Regions from separate parts of the Pseudoalteromonas sp. SWYJ118 genome, predicted to be linked through region 3. Evidence: predicted binding sites of a transcription regulator. Region 3 holds the regulator's gene; each other region holds the start of a gene.
The links. Region 3 encodes sigma-54, which starts transcription at its own class of promoters, with help from an activator protein. Its sites were predicted from a motif close to GTTGGCACGNNNNTNGNNT; they were not measured.
Positions count from the first base shown of each region.

Region 1: a site for sigma-54 is predicted at 1,903-1,921, ahead of fliS (flagellar export chaperone FliS). Genes of this name have one in related genera too.
Region 2: a site for sigma-54 is predicted at 1,410-1,428, ahead of I6F48_RS13635 (hemerythrin domain-containing protein). Genes of this name have one in related genera too.

Region 1 is NZ_JADYXC010000001.1:463,029-470,378, forward strand. It holds gene fliD (flagellar filament capping protein FliD) at 1-951, shown strand, start outside; gene I6F48_RS02155 (hypothetical protein) at 1,096-1,395, opposite strand; gene fliS (flagellar export chaperone FliS) at 1,404-1,805, opposite strand; gene I6F48_RS02165 (sigma-54 dependent transcriptional regulator) at 2,250-3,686, shown strand; gene I6F48_RS02170 (DNA-3-methyladenine glycosylase I) at 3,972-4,568, opposite strand; gene I6F48_RS02175 (sensor histidine kinase) at 4,701-5,813, shown strand; gene I6F48_RS02180 (sigma-54-dependent transcriptional regulator) at 5,810-7,276, shown strand.
Region 2 is NZ_JADYXC010000014.1:69,153-76,502, forward strand. It holds gene I6F48_RS13630 (plasma-membrane proton-efflux P-type ATPase) at 1-827, shown strand, start outside; gene I6F48_RS13635 (hemerythrin domain-containing protein) at 945-1,370, opposite strand; gene I6F48_RS13640 (hypothetical protein) at 1,719-1,973, shown strand; gene I6F48_RS13645 (hypothetical protein) at 2,034-2,288, shown strand; gene I6F48_RS13650 (DUF6500 family protein) at 2,318-2,536, shown strand; gene I6F48_RS13655 (tetratricopeptide repeat-containing diguanylate cyclase) at 2,573-4,492, opposite strand; gene I6F48_RS13660 (RluA family pseudouridine synthase) at 4,671-6,326, opposite strand; gene poxB (ubiquinone-dependent pyruvate dehydrogenase) at 6,647-7,350, shown strand, end outside.
Region 3 is NZ_JADYXC010000001.1:98,550-109,195, forward strand. It holds gene I6F48_RS00515 (YgiQ family radical SAM protein) at 267-2,444, shown strand; gene I6F48_RS00520 (protein disulfide oxidoreductase) at 2,902-3,453, opposite strand; gene mgtE (magnesium transporter) at 3,510-4,868, opposite strand; gene I6F48_RS00530 (HPr family phosphocarrier protein) at 4,999-5,271, opposite strand; gene rapZ (RNase adapter RapZ) at 5,314-6,159, opposite strand; gene ptsN (PTS IIA-like nitrogen regulatory protein PtsN) at 6,178-6,630, opposite strand; gene hpf (ribosome hibernation promoting factor) at 6,635-6,922, opposite strand; gene I6F48_RS00550 (RNA polymerase factor sigma-54) at 6,949-8,448, opposite strand; gene lptB (LPS export ABC transporter ATP-binding protein) at 8,518-9,243, opposite strand; gene lptA (lipopolysaccharide transport periplasmic protein LptA) at 9,240-9,785, opposite strand; gene lptC (LPS export ABC transporter periplasmic protein LptC) at 9,775-10,329, opposite strand; gene kdsC (3-deoxy-manno-octulosonate-8-phosphatase KdsC) at 10,326-10,646, opposite strand, start outside.

The DNA of each region.
Region 1 (7,350 bases), 360 kb from region 3:
AATGATTCAGTTGTGGCCACTATAGTCACGAGTGATACAGGTCAGCATTTAGTACTTACAAGTAAAGAAACCGGTGAAGACAACGCAATTACAATTTCCGTACAAGACGATGACGGTAATAATACTGATACTGGCGGATTATCTCGATTAGCTTATGACGTATCAGATGCAGATCCAGCTAACCATACTACTAATCTAACTGAAGTAAACGCTGCACAAAATGCACAGATAACAATTGATGGTGCGTTGACTGTATCAAGTAATACTAATGAGTTTAGCAATGTTATTGATGGTGTTGACATTAATGTTAAGAAACTGCATGACATCGATGACGACATAAGCGACATATCAGTTACTGAGAACAATAATAATATTAAAACAGGTTTAAATAGTTTTATCAGTAGTTACAACGAGTTGTTAGAGCTTAGTAACACCTTAGGTGCGTCAGGTGAAGATGGCGTTGGCGTAATGGCTGGGGACTCATTATTACGTGGTGTAATGTCTAAACTGCGAGATACAATAACAGATTCAGTAAATGTAGGAGGGAGTTCGTTATCACTTTCACAATTAGGAGTAACAACTGACCGGTATGGTGTGCTTAGCTTGGATAGTGACACATTGAATGATCAAATTAAATCCGATGTTAGTTTAGTACAGCAATTTTTTGTTGGTAGTAATGATGATGGCTTTGCACAGTCGTTTGATGATTTAGTTAGTTTTTATACAGATTCTGACGGTATTATCCAAAACAGAATTGATAGTAAAACAAATCAGTTAGATGATTTAGATGATCAAAGAGAAAGTTTAACAAGTAAAATGGAGTCGTTATCAGCTCGTTTATATTCTCAATATAATGCGATGGATTTATTGGTGGCGAGCCTTAATAACACCAGCAGCTATGTCCAAGCTCAATTAGAGAACATGCCAGGCGTAGTTAGGCAATCAAATTAATAGCTGAGTAAGAATATTATAGATTTAATAAAAAACCGCTAAGTTTAAACTTAGCGGTTTTTTTTGTGTATTGCTCTTTGATTCAAATAGTAAGATATAGCCATGTATTTAGTTTGAATAAAGGTAGTTTATTAAACCTATTCACTAGATGGCTTTATAAGCTTTTATCGCCTTTCCTGACTTTTTATGTTTAATAATAGCTTTAGAAGATTCGTTTTTTGCACCATTCGCTGTTACTAAAATAGTGTTGATACGAAGCTGAATTAATTCTAATTGCTCTGCACTTGGGCCGCCGCTGCTTTCGCACCATTGCTTTAGTTTAGTATTTAAAGTGTCTAAAAGAGGCTGAGCTTCGTCTGCATTATTATCATTTACCAACACTTCAATGTTACTAAGTAATGCTTGTATCTGCTCAGCATGGCTTATTGGTGTTTGCGAATCCATAATTAAAATTAAACCGCAGGGTTGCGTTGATCTAGTGGGATATTATCCCAACCTTCTTTAATTTCTTTAACTATACTTGATACTTCAGTAATTGCTTCAATATCGTTATGTAGGTTAGCTTGCGTTAAGCGACGTTGGCAGTAATCGTAAAGTGCCAATAAATTGTTAGAAATACTAGGGTCTTGTTCTACTTCTAAATTAAGTGCATCTTGCAGTGCACCAAATAACAAAATACATGCTGAAATATTTTCACCTTTTTTTGCTATTTCTTTGCGCTCAATAAAGCCCTTTGTTGCAGCTAAACGACCAATAATATTACTGAATATAAGGTTTATTTGTTCGTAAGGTGCCATTTCGGCAATGCTGCTAGCACGAACTTGACTGTATTTTTTTACTGAGACATGAGCCATGGGAAAATCCTAAAATTTAAAACGATAAAATTATGTGAAAGCTAATATAAAAACTTATATAAAAATCTAATAAAGCTTTTATACTTTTATAAAAACAAAGCAATATTAATGCCAAGCATTTTCACTTATCTATATATCGGCATTTGTAACTTCAACTTAAATTTATAATTGAGTTTATTTACTAACAATAGCATTTTTATTGCCGAGTAAATTAATTTTTAGGGCTAAGTTACAGTTAAGTAATAGCTAGGTAATGGCTAAGTAATAACTAAGTTAAAACTATAACCCATACTTAATGATTAACCATTAAGTATGATTGACTTAACTAACCCGTCTGTTTTTTGGCGTTTATGTCAAAAAACTGCCGCTATCACTTGCATCCATGCTGAACTGGCTTACAATTTAACTAATTATACAAATTAGTGAAAGTACGGCTCGCTAAATATGATCTTGATTTTAGATAATAATAACAACCGCGCAATAGGATTAAATGCTTCACTTGGCTTTATTGGTGAAGCTGCTGAACTATTAAGCGAAGACTGCTTTGAACAAGAATGCAAAAAATATCAGCAGCAAGAATGCATGATTATTTTAGGAGCGTTGCAATCACTTGACCACGAAAGCTTAATTAAACGCTATCCAACATTACCGTTTTTATTAATTGGCGAAACGCTAAAACCACTATTAAGTATAGCTAATGTGGTGGGGCTTATTTGCGAGCCATTTAATCACGAAGTGACAACTCAGTTACTTCACGATTGCCAGCAGTATCAGCGTATGCTGCCAAACGAGCATAAGCATACTAAACCACATAAAATTTTTGATGGACTTGTTGGTGAAACAGAGGCCGTAAAAGATGTTCGCTTTTTAATTGAACAAGTGGCAAAAACCGACGCTAATGTTTTAATTTTAGGCGAATCAGGCACAGGCAAAGAAGTGGTTGCCCGTAATGTACACTTGCTTTCAAAGCGTATTAATGGACCGTTTGTACCAGTTAACTGTGGTGCTATACCGGCTGAGCTGCTCGAAAGTGAACTATTTGGCCACGAAAAAGGCGCGTTCACTGGTGCTATATCGGCTCGTAAAGGGCGGTTTGAACTAGCTCAAGGTGGAACGCTATTTTTAGATGAAATAGGCGATATGCCACTGCAAATGCAAGTTAAGTTGCTGCGAGTATTGCAAGAACGCAGCTACGAGCGTGTTGGTGGTACAAAGGCCATTCAGGCTGATGTACGCGTTATTGCGGCCACGCATCGTAATCTTGAAACAATGATTGAAGAGGGCAGTTTTAGGGAAGATTTATATTACCGCTTAAATGTATTTCCTATCGAAAACCCATCGCTGAGTGAACGTGCTGATGATATACCGCTGCTTTTAAAGGAGTTAATGCGCCGAGTTAACGACCAAACAGGTTCTACCGCTAAGTTTACCGAGCGCGCAGTTGAGAGCTTAAAAGAACATGCTTGGCCTGGTAATATTCGTGAGCTTGCTAACTTAGTGGAACGAATGGTTATTATGTTTCCTGAGAAAGTGGTTGATATTCCCGATTTACCTAATAAATATCGTTACATTGAAGTTGAAGCCTACGAGCCTGAATACCCTGAAGAGTTAATGGAAAAAGACGCCTTTAACGATATATTTAGCACCGGTTTTAGCGATTACGAAACTGAGCCAGATGCTGAGTTTAGCCAAACGGGTAGTGGGCTGTTGCCTGATGATGGCATTGAACTTAAAGATTATTTAGCCGAGCTCGAAATAAGCTTAATAACCCAAGCGTTAGAGCGCTATGATTACGTTGTGGCTCGCGCTGCAGAGATATTGGGTGTTCGCAGAACCACACTCGTTGAGAAAATGAAAAAGTATAATCTTTCAAGAGATTAAGGTTTAAAAGCAGCTGTCAGTGTTTAGTTATAAATTGGCCAAACACAGTAGATAAATAACCCCTCGTTTTGTAGGTGCGGTTTTATACCGCACTTTACTTAAAAAATATTAGCAAGAGCGCGAAGTAAATTCGCACCTACACGGTTTTTACTTTTGTTGTAGACGCTAGACTGCTCGCGTGAAAAACGAGGATAAATGAGAAACCATAGCCAACTTACGCGTTACTTCTCTATAGCGCAGCGTCTCTTAACCTCTTTGTGAACAAATTACTTTTATGGCTTTTAATCACTTACTACTAAAAGCCTCAATAATTTCTTCTTTTCTAAAACAATCATTACTGTGATCGTTAACCATACCGCAGGCCTGCATATGGGCATAAACCGTGGTTGGTCCTAAAAACTTAAAACCCCGTTTTTTTAAATCTTTCGCAAATGCAGTTGATGCCTCTGTAATTGCTGGGTAGTCCTCAACGTTATTTAAATTACTTATAATCGGTTTATTACCCACAAACTGCCATTGGTAGTTACTAAAACTTCCAAATTCTTTTTGTATTTCTATAAAGCGTTTAGCGTTGTTAACAGTTGCCGCAATTTTTAAGCGATTGCGCACAATACCCTCATTAAGCATTAGTCTCTCAATGTCATCCTGTGTGAATTGGGCTACTTTTTTTACATCAAAATTAGCAAATGCTTTTTTGTAACCGCTGCGCTTTTTTAAAATTGTGTACCAGCTTAAGCCGGCTTGCGCGGATTCAAGAGTGATAAATTCAAACAGCTTTGTATCATCATAAAGGGGGACGCCCCATTCTTCATCATGGTAAATAACGTAGTCGGGTTTAGTGGTGTCGAGCCACGGGCAACGGCACTTTATTTGCTCACTCATTATTATTCCTTTTTGCGTGCGTCATTTTTATGTCGCTCAAATTATTGATGTAACTTAATGATAAGTATGTAAATAAATTTTGGTATAAATCGTGCATTTAGACATGTATCTACATCAATTCGAGATTTGATTATGGCCCTTGCTAGCGTGCTAAAACCACAGTTTTTTTCTGCAAATCAGTATAACCCATGTTTACTTCAAGAGGAGTACATTGGTGAATTAAGCGATCTGCGCAAGCAAGCAAGTTGGCTTTCGCATTTGGTTGATACCATGCCAGCAGGCGTGGTTGTACTTGATGGCAAAGGGTTGATTGCAAAAGCGAATCAAATAGCGATTGATATGCTTGGCGAGCCACTTGAAGGCGAACGCTGGTTTAATGTTATTCAGCGCTCTTTTAGGCCACATCAAGATGATGGTCACGAAGTGTCTTTAAAAGACGGGCGCCTAATAAAACTTGATATTACTGCTTTAGCACCAGAGCCTGGGCAACTTATTTTAATGACGGATTTAACCGAAACTCGCCGTTTACAAAAACGTGTTGCACATATGCAGCGATTAAGCGCGCTGGGTAAAATGGTTGCGTCACTGGCGCATCAAGTCCGTACGCCGCTCTCAGCCGCTATGCTGTACGCTGCTAATTTAGGGTCTAAGCGCTTACCCGAAGCATCTCGCGATAACTTTCAAACAAAGTTAATGTCGCGTTTAAAAGATTTAGAAACTCAAGTAAACGACATGCTGTTATTTGCTAAAAGTGGCGATCAGCAAGTTGTTGAGCAAGTTTCAATGCAGCAGCTTTTAACAGAAGTTAAAGCGGGCGCTGATGCGATGGTCGCACTTAATGAAAGTGAGCTGGATGTAAGCTTACCAGAGCCAGATATACAAATAGTCGGTAATAAAACGGCATTGGCCAGTGCTATTCAAAATCTTGTGCACAATAGTATTCAAGTTATTGGCGGCGGTGCAAAAGTAAAAATTAGCGCACAAAGAGATTTAAAAGATTTAGATATGGTTCGTATTAGTGTGAGCGACAATGGCCCAGGTGTTGATTTAAGCCAAAGCGATAAAATTTTTGAACCATTTTTTACTACAAAAAGTCAGGGCACAGGTTTAGGACTTGCTGTAGTGAGTTCGGTGGCTAGTGCGCACCAAGGCCGTGTTGATGTGACCAATAATACGCAGGGTGGTGCCTGCTTTAGCTTGTTACTGCCTATTAAGGCAACATCTAAATTAGAGGGATCATTATGAGTAACACTATTTTAGTTGTCGAAGATGACGCTGGGCTTCGTGAAGCCTTAATAGATACCCTTGAAATATCGGGTATTGAATGTGTTGCAGCTAACAGTGCTGAGCAAGCAATGTTACTGCTTAAAAAAGATCAATTTTCGCTTGTTGTAAGCGACGTGCAAATGGGCGCAATGAGTGGCCTTGATTTACTACGCAGTATTAAATTAAACCACCCTGATTTACCTGTATTGATGATGACGGCGTACGCCACAATTGACGATGCGGTAGAAGCCATGCGCCTAGGTGCAATTGACTACATGGCTAAACCATTTGCACCTGAAGTGCTGTTAAATATGGTGAGTCGTTATTTGCCTGAAAAAGCAAAAGAAACCGACGGCCCCATTGTTGCCGACCCAACTAGTATTCAATTATTGGAGCTTGCAAGTAAAGTAGCACGCTCTGATGCAAGTGTAATGGTACTTGGCCCAAGTGGTTCAGGTAAGGAAGTACTCGCTCGTTATATTCATGATAAGTCGAGCCGATGTAATGAGCCATTTGTGGCGATTAACTGCGCGGCTATTCCTGAAAATATGCTCGAAGCCACTTTATTTGGTTATGAAAAAGGGGCTTTTACGGGGGCGATTCAAGCATGTCCGGGTAAGTTTGAGCAAGCACAGGGCGGGACTATTTTACTTGATGAAATTACTGAGATGGACTTAGGGCTACAAGCAAAGCTGTTACGCGTACTGCAAGAACGTGAAGTAGAGCGTTTAGGGGGTCGTAAAACAATCCAGCTCGATGTACGTATTTTGGCAACCAGTAATCGTGATTTAAAAGAAGCCGTGTCTGAAAATCAGTTTAGAGAAGATTTATATTACAGGCTTAATGTTTTTCCACTAATGTGGCGACCGTTGTGCCAACGCCCTGGCGATATTATTGTATTGGCTAAGCATTTAATTGAGCGCCATATAAGTAAAAGCAAAGAGCCCATGGCATATTTAGATAAAGCTGCTGAGCAAAAGTTATTGGCTCATGCGTGGCCTGGCAATGTGCGCGAACTTGATAACGTTATACAGCGTGCACTTATATTGCGAAGTGGCGATACAATAAACGAGCATGCTATTTTTATCGAAAACTTAGTATCTAATAACTTTGTTATGGAGCCATCATTGGCACCAGCGCAAACAGTATCGCCAACAGAATTAGCTCACGCAGATAAAGGCGTTGATAAAAGCACGCTAAGCTCTGCATATTATGATGAAAAATCGCATGCAGAGGATGAGCCTAAGCAAGGTTTACTAGCGGCAGATACCGGTAGCTATAAAGATGAGCTTAAAGACAAAGAGCATCGCATTATTTTAGAAACCCTTGCACGTTGCCAAGGCAAGCGTAAAGACGTTGCCGAAACGTTGGGCATAAGCCCACGAACTTTACGTTATAAACTAGCGCAAATGCGCGATTTAGGTATTTCACTTCCTGCATAACCTCCTATAAACCCTAAGTTTGCGCTACGAACTTAGGGTTGTCAAAACTCTGACTAACACAAATTAAAGTTAAC
Region 2 (7,350 bases), on a different contig from region 3:
ATAAATACCATATTATTGATGTGCTTCAGCATAGAGGGCACATTGTTGGCATGACAGGAGATGGCGTAAATGATGCGCCAGCACTTAAAAAAGCTGACTGTGGCATTGCTGTATCGGGTGCTACAGATGCAGCGCGTTCAGCAGCATCAATTGTGTTAATGACCGATGGCTTGTCGGTTATTATTGATGCAGTTAAAGAAAGCCGAAAAATATTTCAACGCATGAACAGTTACGCTATTTACAGGGTTGCTGAAACACTGCGCGTACTACTCTTTATGACAATGGCGATATTAATTTTTAACTTTTATCCGTTAACAGCAGTCATGATTGTAATGCTTGCTTTACTTAACGATGCCGCCATTTTGTCTATTGCATACGACAATGTGCATTATCAAAATAAGCCCGAGACATGGAATATGCGGCTCGTTTTAGGTATTGCATCTGTGCTGGGAATTGTAGGGCCAATTGCAGCCTTTGGTTTATTTTACTTAGGAGATAAAGTATTTGAACTCGACCGTCCTCATCTTCAAACATTAATGTACTTATTACTTTCTGTAGCAGGGCATTTGACTATATTTTTAGCGCGTACCCGAGGTCCATTTTGGTCTATTAAACCGTCTGCTATATTAATGGTCGCCGTATTTGGCACGCAAGTTATAGCAACACTTATTGCTGTTTATGGTGTGTTTATGACCCCACTAGGATGGGGATGGGCACTTGCTGTGTGGGCATATGCTTTGGTGTGGTTTTTTATTAACGATGGTTTAAAGCTAGTGGCGTATCGAATTTTTGATCCGACAGAAGCACCCTTACTAGAGAAGAGTTAGCATATAGGCTTAAAAAAATGGTTATAAGCCAAGTGGCTTATAACCAATAGTACACAAGGGAGTGTATATAAGGTGGTTCAATTATTTGTGAGTAAAGTTACTCACAAATAAAAAGTATTAGTGCATTGCATCATTATACTGCTTTGCCAAGCTTTGTTTTTGCCCTTCGGTTAGTGCTTTACCCGCTAATTGAAATACTTCGTGTTCTTCTTCACTTAAATGATGATGTACTAAATGATGCAGTTTTTTAGCTGCAACTAACCATGCAGACGAGCTCATTTCGGTATCTTCAAGTTGTTCAATTAATTCATCAATTTCGTGATGTTCAGCTACGCTGTGGCGCGCTTTTTCATGAGTTAAGTCATCAAACATAAGTGGGTTGTAAAAGTAACGTTCTTCAAACTTTGCGTGTTGTTCTAGTTCTGTTTTTAGCTCGTCCATTAGCGTGTGGCGCTGCTCTGTGTCGCCGTGCGTTTGAATAAGCGCATCTACCAATTCTCGTTGTTTGTCATGGTCATGACGTAGTGCTTCAAAAATATTCATAACTAATCCTTTTACAATTTATTTGCTTATGTCACTAACTAGCAAACTAAATGCCAAATATTAAGTTGATGTATTTTATTGCTTTTATTTTGATTTTTTATTTTTGGGCTGCTATCACTGTAAATTTTACAGTGATATGAATGCAATAATTTCAGGCTTTTACGTAGTTCAATTATAGAAGTGAGTATAAATCCCTACAGAACCTTACAAATATTTACTGGTTGTTTATTTTATTGCAGTGATAAAGTCGCAACATTATTTAGGTACAATCTATATGTATTACTCCCACATATAATACCAATCGGTATAAATGCAGGTAGCACGTTAACTTAATAGGATAGTTTAAGGATGAACACAAAAAGCCCCATCGCCGCATTATTGCTGTGCGCTTTATTAAGTGCATGTAGTACAGCCCCACGTTCTGACCCTAACTTATGCATTGAAGAGGCCGAAACGGTTGATCGAAATGGCGCTCAAACAAGCTCAGAAGTTTATAATCAATGCATTAGCGCACAAATTAAAAAGGATGAAAAAAACGACACTTTTTTTGATGCTATAGGTACGTTCTTTTTTGAATTTTTTGTAATGGAGGTAGAAAAGTAAATACGGCTAACTTGCAGCTATAGTCTAAAGTAAATAAGTTACGTAAAAATAGGATTAGTTATGAAGCAATTATTGATAGCAATTCCACTTTTTTTATTACTAAGCGCTTGTGCGGCACAGCCTTACGCAGGCTCGGCAAAATGTATGGAACAAGCAGATATTGCATACGAAACCGATACACGTAAAAATGAGATATTAGATAATGAATGCAAAGCTGCAAAAGTAAATACGCCTAATAAAGAGCTTGAGAATCATGGCTTGGTTGATAGAAGCCTTTTACAGCTAATCGTTAGCGTTTTAAATGGCGTATTTTAATAGTAAAAATATAATTAAATAAGGTATGTATGAGGGAAGAACTAAGAGCAAAAATAATTACCGTATGCGATAAAAAAATAGCAGTTAAAGGCGAAAATGTAGGGCTTTCTTTTTATGCATTTTTTGCTAATAAAAACGACGACCCAGCGCTACTTATGGAAGCTGCTACTTGGTGGATACACACCCATAAATTAGATCATTTTGTAAAAGCAAAGACCATCAAAAAAATGATCTTAGATGGGCTTTAGTCAAGTAAATGAGCCAATACTTTTAGCTGTGTTTATTTAATCAACAACGACTTGGTTTCTTCCGTTTTCTTTTGCTTTATAAAGTAATTTATCTGCATGTTTAATAAGAACATCTAGTGTGCTTTTTAAAGGGCCACTTACAGAGGCCCCTGCACTAAAGGTGATTTTTGTATCACTAGGAAAGTCTTCTATATTACTGCAATGCTTGGCGAAGCTAATGGCGAGCTGGTCAAATATATCGCGAATTATTCGTTCATCAACCGTATTTAGTGCAAATAACCATTCTTCGCCGCCGTAACGACCAAACTGATGATCATTACATAGTGTTTCTTTTGCAGCTTTTGCAAAGGCAATAAGAACTAAATCTCCAACATCGTGACCAAAATGGTCGTTAACTTTTTTAAAGTAGTCTAAGTCAACAATTGCTATCGTCATTTTACCTTCACCAAGCTTTGCTTCTGCTGCGCGCATTATTCCTCTGCGATTAGGGCAATTTGTTAGATAATCTGTTAATGAAATATCGTGATATTTTTGACGTTGTCGGGCTTGCCGATAAAATAAAAATAATGAAGCAATCACTAAAATAAATGCAATAGCAGCGCTGAGTCGCCAAATTATTTTTTGTTGGTACTCTTCTTTAGCTTGTAGTTCACTAATGTCTTTTGCGTACTCTAGTTGCTGTATTTTTTCTTCTTTTTCTTTTACTTCAAACTGCACCTGTAGTGTTTTTATATTATTTTCACTAGTTGCTTCGTAGTGTTTTTTTGTATAAAGGAGCTTTTGTTCAATTGCTTCAAAAGCCTCGTCAGTGTAGTTAAGGCGTCGCTTTAGCTCATAGCGTTTACTTAAAAAATCGGCTTTATAAATACTGCGGCTGAATTTATCTAATTTTAAAAACACCTCATCGTTTGCTTCATTTGCTCTCTCGATTAAATCTTGTTTTATATATATGTCAGCTAACAAAATGAGCGATGCGAGTTGCATGTCGTATACACCTGCAGAACGAGCAAGCTCAATGTTTTCTTTAGTTAAAGTTAAAGCTTTATCGTAGTTTGCTTGTAAGTACTCAATATTGGCAATTGAGTACTGAGCAAAGGTTAAGCCTTTTTGCATATTAACTTTTTTAAAATAGAGCAATGCTTTATCTAGGTATATTAAGGCATCTTTAGGTTTTTCTACTTCAAGCAATACATTGCCTAAGCTCCAGTATGCTTTTGCAGTAAAAAGCCCATCTTGTGTTTGCTCATAGGCCGCAACCGCTTTTTTTGCATAATATATGGCTTTGTCTTTTTCGTTTAGATAATTATATGCATCGGCTATTTTTCTAAAAAAGTACCCTTGAGATGCTGAATCGTCATCTTTTAATGCTAATTCTAGCCCCTCTAGTGCAACATTTAGGGTCTTTTTCAATGCATCTGTATCGGTGTAATAGTAAGCAAGTGCTCGTAAAATAATGATTTTTTCTTTAGTTGAATGCTGTTGCAAGCTCTCTTCTAATTTGGTGGCTAGCGTGTGTGCTGGAGTTGGGTTCGCCTCCCTTGCTAGAGACTTGAGTTGTGATTCGAGAAATAATAAATATACACTTTTTTGATTTGGTAACTCTTTGTTCTTTAAGTAATAGGATAAGTGTGTGTTTAACGCTTCGTATTTTTCTTGTCTAAAAAGTAACTCCGCATACAAAGCGGCCGCTTCTAGATGAAGTTTTTTCCAATTTTGCTCTTTGCTTATTTTAAACGCTTGAGTGAGCTTGTCTTCATTTTGAAGATAGTCTAATTCATTTAGTTTTATGTTATTGATCAGGACTTGAGTCGTGTCAAAGTCTAGTGCGTGTAAAGTTGCACTTAATGAGTCGCCGTTAGCTGAGGAAAGCTTACTTAAAAGTAAAAATAAAATGAGAACAATATACTTAGCCCACAAAGTATTACCTAAAACCTTTATTTGTGTATTGTTAGTCATGTTAATCCTTTGCTGACTTATTTTTATTATTGAAGTACTTATTAACATTACTTAATAAACTTGGGTTTGTACCGTTTTTTTATACTCATCATTGAATAGAAAGACCATAAACGATATCAATTTAATTAATAAAAACCAACACATTGTATAATATAGTGGTTGTAGCTATGTGTTTTTATTAAAAATCTGCGGCTACTTCAAACTCTAATCGTTTATCCGTAATTGGGTGAGTAAATGCTAAGTATTCTGCATGTAAATGTAATCTATCGGCTTTTTGCCCGTAATGTGTGTCGCCTATAATTGGCATGTTTAAACCTAAGCTGTGCGCACAATGGACTCTTAATTGATGAGTTCGCCCTGTTTTAGGGTATAACTGTAATCGGGTAATATTGTTGTTACGCTCTAAAACCTGCCAGGTAGTAAGTGATGGCTTACCGTGTGTGTAACACACCATTTGGCGCGGTTTATCATCAAAGTCGAGCACTAAAGGTAAATCAATTACTCCGCTATCCTCAGCTACGTTACCATTAACTAATGCGACATAACGTTTATCTATGGTGCGTTCAATAAACTGCTTTTGCAGTGCTTTGTGCACGCGTTTATTAAGTGCAATCATCAATAACCCAGAAGTCGACATATCTAATCTGTGTACAATTAGCGGGCCTGATGCCTCTGGAAACTGCGTTTTGATTCGCATATAAACTGAGTCATCAATATTAACGCCAGGCACAGATAAAAACTCAGCGGGCTTATTTACCACAAGTAAATCGTCATCTTTATAAACAATACTTAGATCTTTACCCTGAGCTGGGTTGATAAGTAGCGGGTTATCTTCAACATCTAAACCCTTTAGCATGTGCCCAAGTATTGGTTGGCATTTACTATAACAAGAAGGGTAGTAGTTTTTATGCTGCCTAATTGCTGATTTTGGCGCAGCTCCCCACCAAAATTCAGCCATAGCAAGTGGCTTTAAGTCATGTTTATAGGCGTATTGTAATAATTTAGGCGCTGCACAATCGCCAGCCCCCGAAGGAGGAGTGTGCTCAGGTAATGCTGCAAATATGGCATTTAAGTCTGTAGTTTCACCATTTGCATTTAAAAATTTGTACTGCGCAAACAACTTTTTTTGTAAGCTTTTAGAAAGCGTTTTACGGCGCTTTTTTAAATGAGCAATTTCATCAGAAATATTGATGTGTGTTTGCTGCAGTGACTCGATTATATTTTGCCAATAGGCTTTAAGTGCCAGCAGTTGCTTTTTTTCTACGATACTTTGCCCTGCAAGCTTATTTTTTAACTGCTCAAAATCACTTTCGCTAAGCTCTAATTCGCCTTCGGTACGTTGTATTTTTCGTTGCTGGCGACCGGCTTGCATTACTGCCTGTTGGGCTAATAGTGCTTGCTGGTAACTCTGTGTTGCATCATCAAGTTTGCTATTAACTTCATGCAGTTGTTCACTATTTTCTAACTGCTCAATTTGAGCATTAATATCGTTAATTATTTTACTTTGAGCCAAATAGCTATCGTCTTGCAGCTGCATGCTAGAAACAGGCGGCACAAAGCTAATATTACCTTTATCACCTTCAATTTGCCCCGAATAAGCACTTAAAAAGCCTAATTGTTGCTTAGCATTTTGCACCACTAAAACCCCAAACATTTTACCTGCATTTTCTGCTTTTAAATGCGTTAACGTTTCAAGTTGTTGCTGTAATTGTTTTGTGGCTGCTACAGCTAAAGGTTGCGGCTCGTAATAAAAAGGGAAAGTAAACTTTTCAGGAAGCGCGAGAGAATCAATATTTTGAGAAAATAATGTAAAGCACAAAGCAGAATTTGACATAGAAGTAAGAGAAAAGCATTCAGTAAAATAATTGAGCGCATAATAACATATTCATAGTTAAGCCACTAAAAATCTCGCACCCGCATATTCATAAACACTTTAAAGCGGACATTCATGTTTTATGTATCAGTATGGGGGGCAGTAAACCTAGGAGTATCGTTTGTTAGTAAAGTCTCAGTAGTAATATATCTATCATTATCAAAATACCTAAGCTTATCGATTCTCAATAATTGAGCGCATTTCGAAACGATGACTTACTTGATAGATCAGAGGCAAAAAATCAATTTACAGAATAACTTAATATTTAGGAGTTCTATATTATGAGTCAAAGTATCGCAAGTTTTATTACTAAAACCCTCGAACAAGCGGGCGTAAAGCGCATTTGGGGAGTAACTGGCGATTCACTTAACGGCATTAGTGAAAGCCTGCGAAAAATGGGAACAATTGAATGGCTAGGCATACGTCATGAAGAAGTAGCAGCATTTGCAGCTGGCGGCGAAGCGCATTTATCAGGCGAGCTTGCGGTGTGTGCGGGTTCTTGCGGGCCAGGTAATCTTCATTTAATTAACGGCTTATTTGATTGTCAGCGTAATAATGTACCGGTATTAGCTATTGCCGCACACATTCCTTCATCTGAAATTGGCAGTAGTTATTTTCAAGAAACCCATCCGCAAGAATTATTTAAAGAATGCAGTGTGTATTGTGAAATGGTTTCGAGCCCCGAGCAAATGCCGTACCTGCTAGAAACCGCAATGCGACAAGCAATATTAAACAAAGGCGTGAGTGTACTTGTGCTACCTGGCGACATTGCATTAAAAGATATGCCTAAAGCTATCAAGCCAAAATGGAACGTGCCAAAACCAGCAACGTATACCCCCGCTTTATCTGATATTGAAGCAATGGCGACTCATCTTAATAAAAGTAAAAAAGTAACCTTATTGTGTGGTGCTGGTTGTAAGGATGCCCACGACGAAATTGTTGCGCTAGCCGAAAAATTACAAGCGCCAATTGTGCATGCTATGCG
Region 3 (10,646 bases):
GCATAAATGCCAAACATGCGCTGCCCTTTGGGTTCTTTCTAGGGACGATTAACTCTTTGTTGCTCGGTTTTTACTTAGCCCGCTAGGTTACAAACCTCGCGCCGCGATTAAATCGCCCCTAGATTGAACAAATTTCAATCCACAAAGATCAACACGCCCTAATGAACGATTTAGAATTTAAGGCGCGATATGCTTTGACTACTTTGTATATATAAACAATTTAGTAGGGTATAATTCGCGCCTTTTGTTATTCTACGGCCACAATTATGAGCACACTCAAAGCTAAGCGCGCCTTATTTTCATACCCTAAATACTGGGCTGAATGTTATGGCACCGCGCCATTTTTACCAACTACACGTGAAGAAATGGATGCACTTGGCTGGGATAGCTGCGACATAATAATAATTAGTGGCGACGCGTACGTCGATCATCCTAGTTTTGGTATGGCGGTAATTGGCCGTGTACTTGAAGCGCAAGGCTTTAGAGTGGGGATTATTGCCCAGCCAGCATGGGACTCTAAAGATGCATTTATGGAACTAGGCAGACCGAATTTATTTTTTGGTGTAACAGCTGGCAACATGGATTCGATGATCAATCGCTATACAGCTGAAAAGCGTATGCGCCACGATGATGCTTACACGCCAGATAACGTAGGTGGTAAACGTCCAGATCGCGCCGTAATGATTTACTCGCAAAAATGCCGTGAAGCATACAAAGGTATCCCAATTGTTATTGGTGGTATTGAAGCGAGTCTTCGTCGTATAGCTCATTACGACTATTGGCAAGAAAAAGTACGTCGTAGTATTTTGTTTGATGCAAAAGCTGATATTTTAATTTACGGTAACGCAGAGCGTCCGTTAGTTGAAGTTGCACACCGTATTGCCGCAGGCGAAACAATGGATACTATTCAAGATATTCGCGGCACGGCTGTTATCAGAAAAGAACCTTTACCAGGTTGGCGTGGAAGTGACTCCACCGCTATAGATAAAATTGGTAAAATTGATCCAATTCCAAATCCATACGGTGCTGATGATGTTGGCTGTAGTAAATCTGAATTTAAACAAGCGGGTATAGACTTAAAGGCAGAAGCTGCAAAACCAATTATGGTTCAGCCTGCGCGACCTAAACCGTGGGAAAAAACCTATGTTAAGTTACCTGCTTATGAGCAAGTAAGTGTTAACAAACCTTTATACGCCCACGCTTCGCGTATTCTACATCAAGAAACAAATCCTGGTTGTGCAAGAGCACTGTTTCAGCGACACGGCGATCGTTCTATTTGGGTAAACCCGCCAGCATACCCATTAGAAACACATGAGATGGATGCTGTGTTTGGTTTACCGTATCAGCGTATTCCTCATCCAAGTTACGGCGACTCTAAAATTCCTGCTTACGACATGATAAAAACGTCAGTTAATATTATGCGCGGTTGCTTTGGTGGGTGTTCGTTTTGCTCAATTACGGAGCATGAAGGGCGTATTATTCAAAGCCGTTCGCAAGAATCAATTATTGAAGAAATTGAACAGATTAGAGATAAAGTACCCGGTTTTACTGGTGTTATTTCTGATTTAGGTGGTCCAACTGCAAATATGTATAAACTGCGTTGTACGAGCAAAAAGGCAGAAAGCACCTGTAGACGTTTATCATGTGTGTATCCTGAAATTTGTAAGCATATGGATACAGATCATACGCCAACAATAGACTTATATAAAAAAGCACGTGAAGTTAAGGGTATCAAAAAGGTATTGATTGCTTCTGGAGTTCGTTACGACTTAGCTGTACGCGACCCGCGTTACGTTAAAGAATTAGTAACGCATCATGTAGGTGGCTACTTAAAAATAGCCCCAGAGCATACAGAGGATGGTCCATTATCAAAAATGATGAAACCAGGTATGGGGGCGTACGATCAATTTAAAGAATTATTTGATAAGTACTCTAAAGAAGCCGGTAAAAAGCAGTATTTAATTCCTTACTTTATATCTGCTCACCCAGGGACAAAAGATGAAGACATGGTAAACATGGCTTTATGGCTTAAATCAAACGACTTTAAGCTTGATCAGGTACAAAATTTTTACCCATCACCGATGGCTAATGCGACGACTATTTACCACACAGAAATGAACTCTTTACGTAATATAAAAAACAATACAGAAGTTGTTCCAGTACCTAAAGGTGCTCGCCAACGTAGATTACATAAAGCTATTTTACGTTACCATGATGCAGCAGGTTGGCCGATGATACGTGAAGCACTGCGTAAAATGGGTAAAGCTAATTTAATTGGTAAAGGGCCTAACTGTTTAGTGCCTGAAGAAGGGCGTGATGAAAAAGCAGGTAAAGGTGGCAGTAAAGGCGGACGTCCTGCACTAACGCGACATACCGGTTTTAGCCAATTTAAAAAGGCAAACACTAAACCAAAAGTAGGCGGTAATCGTCAAAGTACACGTTAGTGATTCAATCTATTAATAACTAGGGCGTGTTGATCTTTGGTGGGTGAATTTGCAGCAGTATGTTTGGTTTTTAGGCAAGGCGGAGCCTATGTAGTGTGGTTATTCCCCATGAATAGGCGATAACGCAGCATAAATACCAAACATGCGCTGCCCTTTGGGTTCTTTCTAGGGACGATTAACTCTTTGTTGCTCGGTTTTTACTTAGCCCACTAGGTTACAAACCTCGCGCCGCGATTTAATCGCCCCTAGATTGAACAAATTTCAATCCACAAAGATCAACACGCCCTAGTAGATTAGTTTAATTACGCTAAGGGTTTTTAAACCCTTTTCATGCGTAAATTAAGTAAACCTTGCTCTTTATTGGCTATATTATTGTAGGTAATAAAGAGCGAGCTTTTAGAAACCCCTCTTGAGATAGCACGTATTTAGTGCCTATATACTTGCAGTTAGTTTTTTCTTAAAACGTTGATGATAACCACAAACGTAATTTTAGTGACCATAACGGCTGAATGCCTGTTAGCCCTTGCGTCATTTTATTATCTTTTAAGATTATATAAGATGGCGTGACTTGCCCTTGCCAATCGGCAAATATCTCACCGTGTTGATCGTTGACAGTGGTAAAACTGTAGCCATGATCATTTAGATACTCATGTAGTTTTTGATCCGAGCCTGATTTTATTGCGATACTCACGACAGGGTAGTTATTCTCGTTTGCGAGTTCGTTTATGGCAGGGGAGGTAATACTACAAATAGGGCACCAAGTTCCCCAAAAATAGACAAGTGTTGGTTTATCTTGGCTCATTGCTGACAAATCAATGTTTTGCCCTTTATAATCTATTAATTGTAATTGAGGATTTGCTGGCATAACAGGTTGTCGCCACCAATTGACAGCGTTATAAATTACGAAAAATATGAAACCATATATCAACACACTTTTTAATATTGATAGGCCTTTTTGTTTTGGCGTTTTTTTAGGTGTGTCTTTTTTATTTTTGGTACCCGTTGTCATAGTTGCAGCTTTACCCTAAGTGTTTTTTACTTTAGTTATTTGCAAAAGTTTCTAACTTAAACCAGCAACCAAGTAGCAGTACCTAAAAAGGCGAATATACCCACAATATCTGTCACCGTGGTTAGCACCACACTCCCTGCAAGTGCTGGGTCTATATTCATTCTTTTAAGAATAATAGGGATACTCGCACCAGCAACACCTGCCACCACTAAGTTCATAAACATAGCGAAGGCGAGTACGCCACCAAGCATAAAGTCCCACTGCCATAGGGCAATAACACCTGCTATTAACAACGACCACAAAACACCGTTTAACGCGCCAATAGCAAGCTCTTTCATCATCAAGAAACGTTGGTTTGTTTGATTTATATGACCTACCGCAATACCACGAATAACAAGCGTTAATGATTGGCTACCTGCAACACCGCCCATAGAAGGGACAATACCGTTAAGTACAGCTAAAATAGGTAAAACATCTAAAGTGCCTTCAAAAAAGCTAGCTACAAAAGCAGCTGCAAGTGCAGTTAGTAAGTTGACACCTAACCAAACTGAGCGTTTTTTAGAGCTTTTTAGTACTGGCGCAAAGGTATCTTCTTCATCATCAAGGCCGGCTAAGCCCAATAAACTATGCTCAGCATCTTCGCGGATTACGTCAACGATGTCATCGATAGTGACACGGCCAAGGAGCTGATCGTTATCATCGACTACGGGGGCCGATATCCAATTATGACGTTCAAATAATTGCGCGACTTCACTTTCATCCATTGAGATTGGAATGGATTCACAATCTTCATCCATTAAATCGCGAACAATCTTTTCTGGCGGGTTAGTTAATAATGTACTCAGCGATAAAGCGCCTATAAAGCAGTTATGCTTATCAACAACGTACAAGTCATCGGTACCTTCTGGTAACTCGCCACGTAGCCTAATATACCTAAGTACAACATCAAGCGTAACGTCAGGGCGAATGGTCACCGTATCGGTGTTCATTAGCGCGCCAGCAGAACGCTCTTGATACGAAAGTGCTTGTGTTGCACGTTCACGGTCTTGAATGTCCATCGCGCTAACAACGTCTTTATAAACGGTGTCCGGCAGACTACGTAATACTTCACCTAAGTCATCGTGGCCCATATCTTCTGTTGCGGCTGCAATGTGCTTAGGTTCCATTTGGGCAATAATGCCTAAACGAACATCTTCTGATAGTTCTTCAAGAACATCGCCTTGCACATCAGGATCAACCAACTGCCAAAGGAGTCGGCGAATTTTATGCGGTGATGATTCTAATAATAATGCGGTATCACAAGGAGCTGTTTTTGCGAGCATGCGCCTAACTTGAACAAATTGACCACTATTGAGTGACTTAGTCACCTGTTTTAGTTGCTGTAGTGGGTAATCTTGTTCAAAAGCTTCAGGCATTGGCGTCCTTTATAAATTTTTATATTATTTTATGGGGAGAGGTGAGTTAACTGGCGTCACTAACCGTATTTATTTTATATATCTGTTTTAGTTGGGGCATTAGTAATGCGAGCATTATTTTTATAACTGTTTATTCTTGTTCATTAAAACGTTGTGCTATTAATTCTCCAACAGCATGTAAAGCTTGCTCAGAATCGGGGCCTTTGCATACAACTTTTACTTCTTTGCCTTGGCTACTTTCAAGTAACATTAGTGCAAGTACGCTATCGCCTGCGGCTTCTTTGTCATCTTGAAATAATGTAATTGTCGCATCAAACTGCACTGCCAATTGGGCAAGCACGGTGGCTGCTCTGGCGTGCAATCCTAATTTGTTTTTTATTAAAAAAGTGTCTTCACAATGCATAACTTACTCTACTTAAGCTGAACAGGTGATTATTCAGCTATATTATTTTTCTTGTTCGCGATGGCGAATTTTCACATTGGGATGTGTCATTGCAAAACTTTCACCGATAGTTTGCGCTAAATATACAGAGCGGTGTTGCCCGCCTGTACACCCAATGGCAATGGTTAAATAACTGCGGTTATTTCGCTCTAAGTGCGGTAACCACGTTTGTACAAATGTTTGAATTTGCCATGTGAATTTTTGCACTATGCTGTGATTGGCCAAATAATCTTTAACAGGTTGATCTAACCCATTTAAAGGTTTTAATTCAGGTTCCCAATGTGGATTGGGTAAAAAGCGTGCATCAAATACGTAATCTGCTTCTTTTGGTATACCGTATTTAAAACCAAACGATTCAAACGTGACAATCAGTTGCTTATCTTTTTTACCTAAAATCTTTTCACGAATAGATTCAGCAAGTTGATGAACGCTTAAATCAGTTGTATCTATCATAAAGTCGGCGCGGGTGATTAATACATCAAGTAATTCTTTTTCTTTTTTGATGGCTAAATCAAGAGGCAACGAGTCAATTGATAGTGGGTGTAATCTACGAGTTTCAGAAAAACGTTTGATCAATGTTTGATCGTCGCTATCTAAATAAAATAACGTAGGTTTTGCAAAGCCAGGCAAGTATTCAAGAATATCGTTAAATTCATCTTGTTGTTTAGGGATGTTACGCACATCAATGCTAACAGCAATTTTATCATAGCTATCAGACACACTGCGAACTAATGAAGGAAGCAAGTTAACTGGAATATTATCTACGCAATAATAACCTAAATCTTCTACAACGCGTAAAGCAACCGACTTTCCAGAACCAGAACGGCCGCTTATGATAATTAACTCCATTTAACACCCTTTATAAAACTATGATTGATTGACAATAACTTGGTAAAGCTCAGTATCTGATTTTGCACTGCGTAACTGTTTACAAAAATCTTTGTTGTTTAGTTTATCAGCAATGGTTGCTAGAGTCTTTAAGTGCTGCTGGTTATCGCCATCTGGTACGATGAGTGCGACGAAAATATCAACAGGGCGATTATCGATCGCATCAAAATTTATTGGAGTTTCGCTAACGAGTACTAAAGCCAAAGGCTCTTCTGCACCGCTCATTCTTCCATGAGGAATGGCAATGCCACGCCCTATACCTGTACTACCCAATTTTTCTCTGCTCATTAAAGCATTAAGAATATCTTGTTGCGGTAAATACGGAAGTTTGTCGTGAGCAAGTTCGCTAATGAACTCTAAAATTCTTTTTTTGCTATTAAAAAGGACCGCAGCTTTGCTGCAGTCCTGGCATATAAGTGAGCTTAATTTCATCATATTAGTGTCGAGCAAGCTTCTCTTTGTGTTTAATTACTTGTCGATCGAGCTTGTCGATCAACGAGTCAATGGCGGCATACATATCTTGATGTTCTGTAGAGGCAAATAGCTCAGCACCGCTTACGTGTATGGTGGCTTCTGCTTTTTGATTTAATTTTTCTACATCGAGAATGACATGAACATTATTAATATGATCAGAGTGTCTTTCTAGCTTCGCAAATTTGGTATTAATATAGTCTCTTAGTGAATCGGTTAATTCTACGTGACGACCAGTTAAGTTTAGTTGCATAAGCATTACCCTCTTTTTTTTGCGTCTTAAATCAAACTTTTACGCTGATTTGACGGTGGAATAGCCAGAGATTCGCGGTATTTTGCGATTGTACGTCTCGCTACTTTAATTCCTTGCTCAGCCAATATATCCGCTATTTTGCTATCACTCAATGGTTTTGCTGAGTTTTCTGCTGCGATTAATTTTCGGATAAGCGCACGGATTGCTGTAGATGAACATTCACCACCGTTTTCGGTGCTTACATGGCTTGAGAAAAAATATTTAAGCTCAAATATACCACGGGGTGTGTGCATATACTTTTGGGTTGTTACGCGCGAAATTGTTGATTCGTGCATTTCTACCATTTCAGCAACATCATTTAAAACCATTGGTTTCATGGCTTCAGGACCGTGTTCAAAAAAGCCTTGTTGTTGCTTAACAATACAATTTGTCACTTTTAATAGCGTGTCGTTTCTACTTTCTAAGCTTTTAATAAACCATTTAGCTTCTTGTAAATGCGAGCGAATAAACTGGCTGTCACCACTGGATTTTACAGTGCGAGACATTGCCGCGTATTGGCTATTAACACGAATTTTAGGCATGCTGTCTGGGTTTAACTCAACAACCCAGCGGCCTTTAATTTTTTTAACTGACACATCAGGAATAACATACTCAGATTCTTCTCTTACAATAGTATCTGCAGGTTTAGGGCTAAGAGTATGTATTAATGTCATTACTTCCTTAAGCTCTTCTTCTTTGAGCTTAGTTTTCTTCATTAATGTACGATAGTCACGAGCAGCTAATAAATCAATATGCTCGGTTAAAATCATTTTTGTTTCATTAATGTAAGGTGTTTCTTTATCAAACTGGTTAAGCTGAATACACAAACACTCTTGTAAACTACGTGCAGCAATACCAACAGGATCAAACAGTTGGATGCGTTTTAATACAGCTTCAATTTCATCAAGTTCGACTTCGTTATCATCTTCGTTTTCTTGATTAAAGCTTTCTAAAATCTCTTCGCAGCTTAGTGTTAAAATACCTGAATCATCGACGGCTTCTACAATAGCAATAGCAATAGCTTCGTCTGTAGGGCTAAATGGCGTTAGTTGTAACTGCCACATTAAATACTCATGGAGCGTTTCAGTAGAGGCGCCTTGGTATATTGATTCGTCTTCAGGCATCGGACCCGATGATGCTGCTGGGGCGGCACTCATGTACTCATCCCAACTAACATCCATAGCCATGTCGTCACTTAGCGTGTCTTTTGCAAGTGCTTCACCACTATCTTGTTCGTATTCGCTTGGAGCATCATCGGCAGATGCGCTAACAGTTATGTCATCTGTATCTGCTTTTTGCTCGTTTTTACCTGCAGCGTCTTCTGAATAGTCTGCTTCTTCAACCTCTAATAGCGGGTTGCTGTCGAGAGCTTCTTGTATTTCTTGCTGGAGATCCAATGTACTGAGTTGCAACAAACGAATAGCTTGTTGCAGCTGTGGAGTCATTGTAAGTTGCTGGCCCATGCGCAGCTGTAGTGATTGCCTCATGTATCTCTAACAATCCTTTTATGTTGTTATAATTAATACTAGCAGATGCTTAAAGACATGGCGTAAATGTTACAGCCTAAATTGCTCGCCTAAGTAAACATCGCGTACTGTTTTATCATTTAATACGTGTTCTGGAGTACCTGATGCAATCAGCTCCCCATGAGAAACAATGTAGGCTTTTTCACAAACATCAAGGGTTTCTCTTACGTTATGATCGGTAATTAATACACCAATCCCACGATTTTTAAGATGTTCTATTATTTTCTTTATGTCTAATACCGAAATCGGGTCAACACCTGCAAATGGTTCATCCAGTAATATAAATTTAGGATCTGCTGCCAGCGCACGTGCTATTTCAACACGACGACGTTCGCCACCCGACAATGCCATACCTTGGCTATCACGAATGTGTTGTATGCTAAATTCATCTAATAATTTATCGAGAGTGTCTTCTCTAGCTTGTTTATTTAACTCTTTGCGCGTTTCTAAAATGGCCATTAAGTTTTGATAAACAGTCAGCTTTCTGAATATTGAAGACTCTTGCGGTAAGTAGCCAATGCCTAATCTAGCACGACTATGCATAGGTAAAAGAGTAATATCGTTATCGTCTATCGATATTTTACCTTTGTCGCTAGGTACAAGTCCTACTATCATATAAAACGTGGTAGTTTTACCTGCGCCGTTAGGGCCAAGTAAGCCAACAATACTGCCAGCTTTGACTTCAAGGCCGACGTTTTTTACAACTTCACGGCCTTTATAGCTCTTTGCTAATAGCTCTGCTTTTAATGTGCTCATGGTTGACCTTTGTCGCTTTTTTTACTTTTTTTAGTCTCGATTGGTACTAAAATTGTGTGAACGCGGTCAGTTGAGTTTTCATCTTTTTCGGCACTGATTAGCTGCTGCTCTATATCGTAGGTAATGCTTTTAGCATTTATTTTTTGTCCCGCTTGCGATACTTGTGCATTACCAACAAGCGTTAAAAAACGCTTAGATACATCATAACGTACTTCGTCAGCACTGGCGCTCATAGTCGTGCCATCTGATTGCTTTTCTTCAAAGTGCGCAGGGCTACCTGTAGCAATTAATAATTGTTTATTATCGCCAAGTTCATCGCGTTTATGTACTTCTAAGCGGTCGGCTGTGATACGGCGGTTACCGTGAATAATTTCAACGTTTTTCTCAAAAATCCCGACATTAGCTTTTAATTGACCTTCTTGCTTATCGGCGCTTATTGAAATTTGATTTGCAGCCGGTTGCGTGTTTTGCTCTGCAGCACTACTATTAAACGCTAGTATAAGTGTAGGAATAATAAGTGATTTTAATATTTTATTGGTCATAATATATGGTTCGCGTATGGTTAATTAGTTTTATCACTTCGGTTTTTAAGTCGGCTTCTAGGCCTTTACCAGTGATTTTTAAATTGGGTCCAGTGATGATAACGGGTTGCTCCGAACGCATTGTTAATAGCTTTATATCTACCTGAATATTATCAGCATTGATTTTGTCTATCATGGCGTTATCGGTTAAGTTTTTGGCAACCACATTGCCTTCTAAAATTAATTGTTTGTCTTCGTATAATGTTGCTTCGTCTGCATTTATTTGCCACGTTTGCTTTTCGTTATATAAAGTAAAAATAGGTTTTTCAAAAAACGTAAAACCTAATTGTTGATATAGCTCCATTTTAGCCGCAGTGACTTTGTGGCTAATTTTACCTTGTTCGTCATAGGCTGTTTGTTTGAGTTCTATGGCTATGTAATCAGGCTTGGCAATAACTTCAGGCTCAGTCTGAGGCACAATATTTGTTTGTGTAAAATAAGGGTACCAAAGCCAAACCATACAGCTAATGAATAAAACGCTTAATATTATGCGCGCTGCATTCATGAACTAGTGCCTTGTGTAGTCAATGCTTTACCATTTTCAAGCATAAGTAAGTCGGTGAGCTCTCTTACTGCACCAAAGCCGCCAGGCATTTGCGTTACATAGTGTGATAAACGTTTAATAAGTGGATGGGCATCATTTACTGCAACAGCAAAGCCGACTAATTCCATAACGGGCATGTCAGGACCATCATCACCGATATAAGCAATTTGTTCATCGCTAAGGTTGAGTTTGTCTTTTAGCTCTTGATAGGCAATGAGCTTATTTTCTTGGCCTTGATAAATATGCTGTACGGTTAAGCTGCTCATACGTTGTTGCAC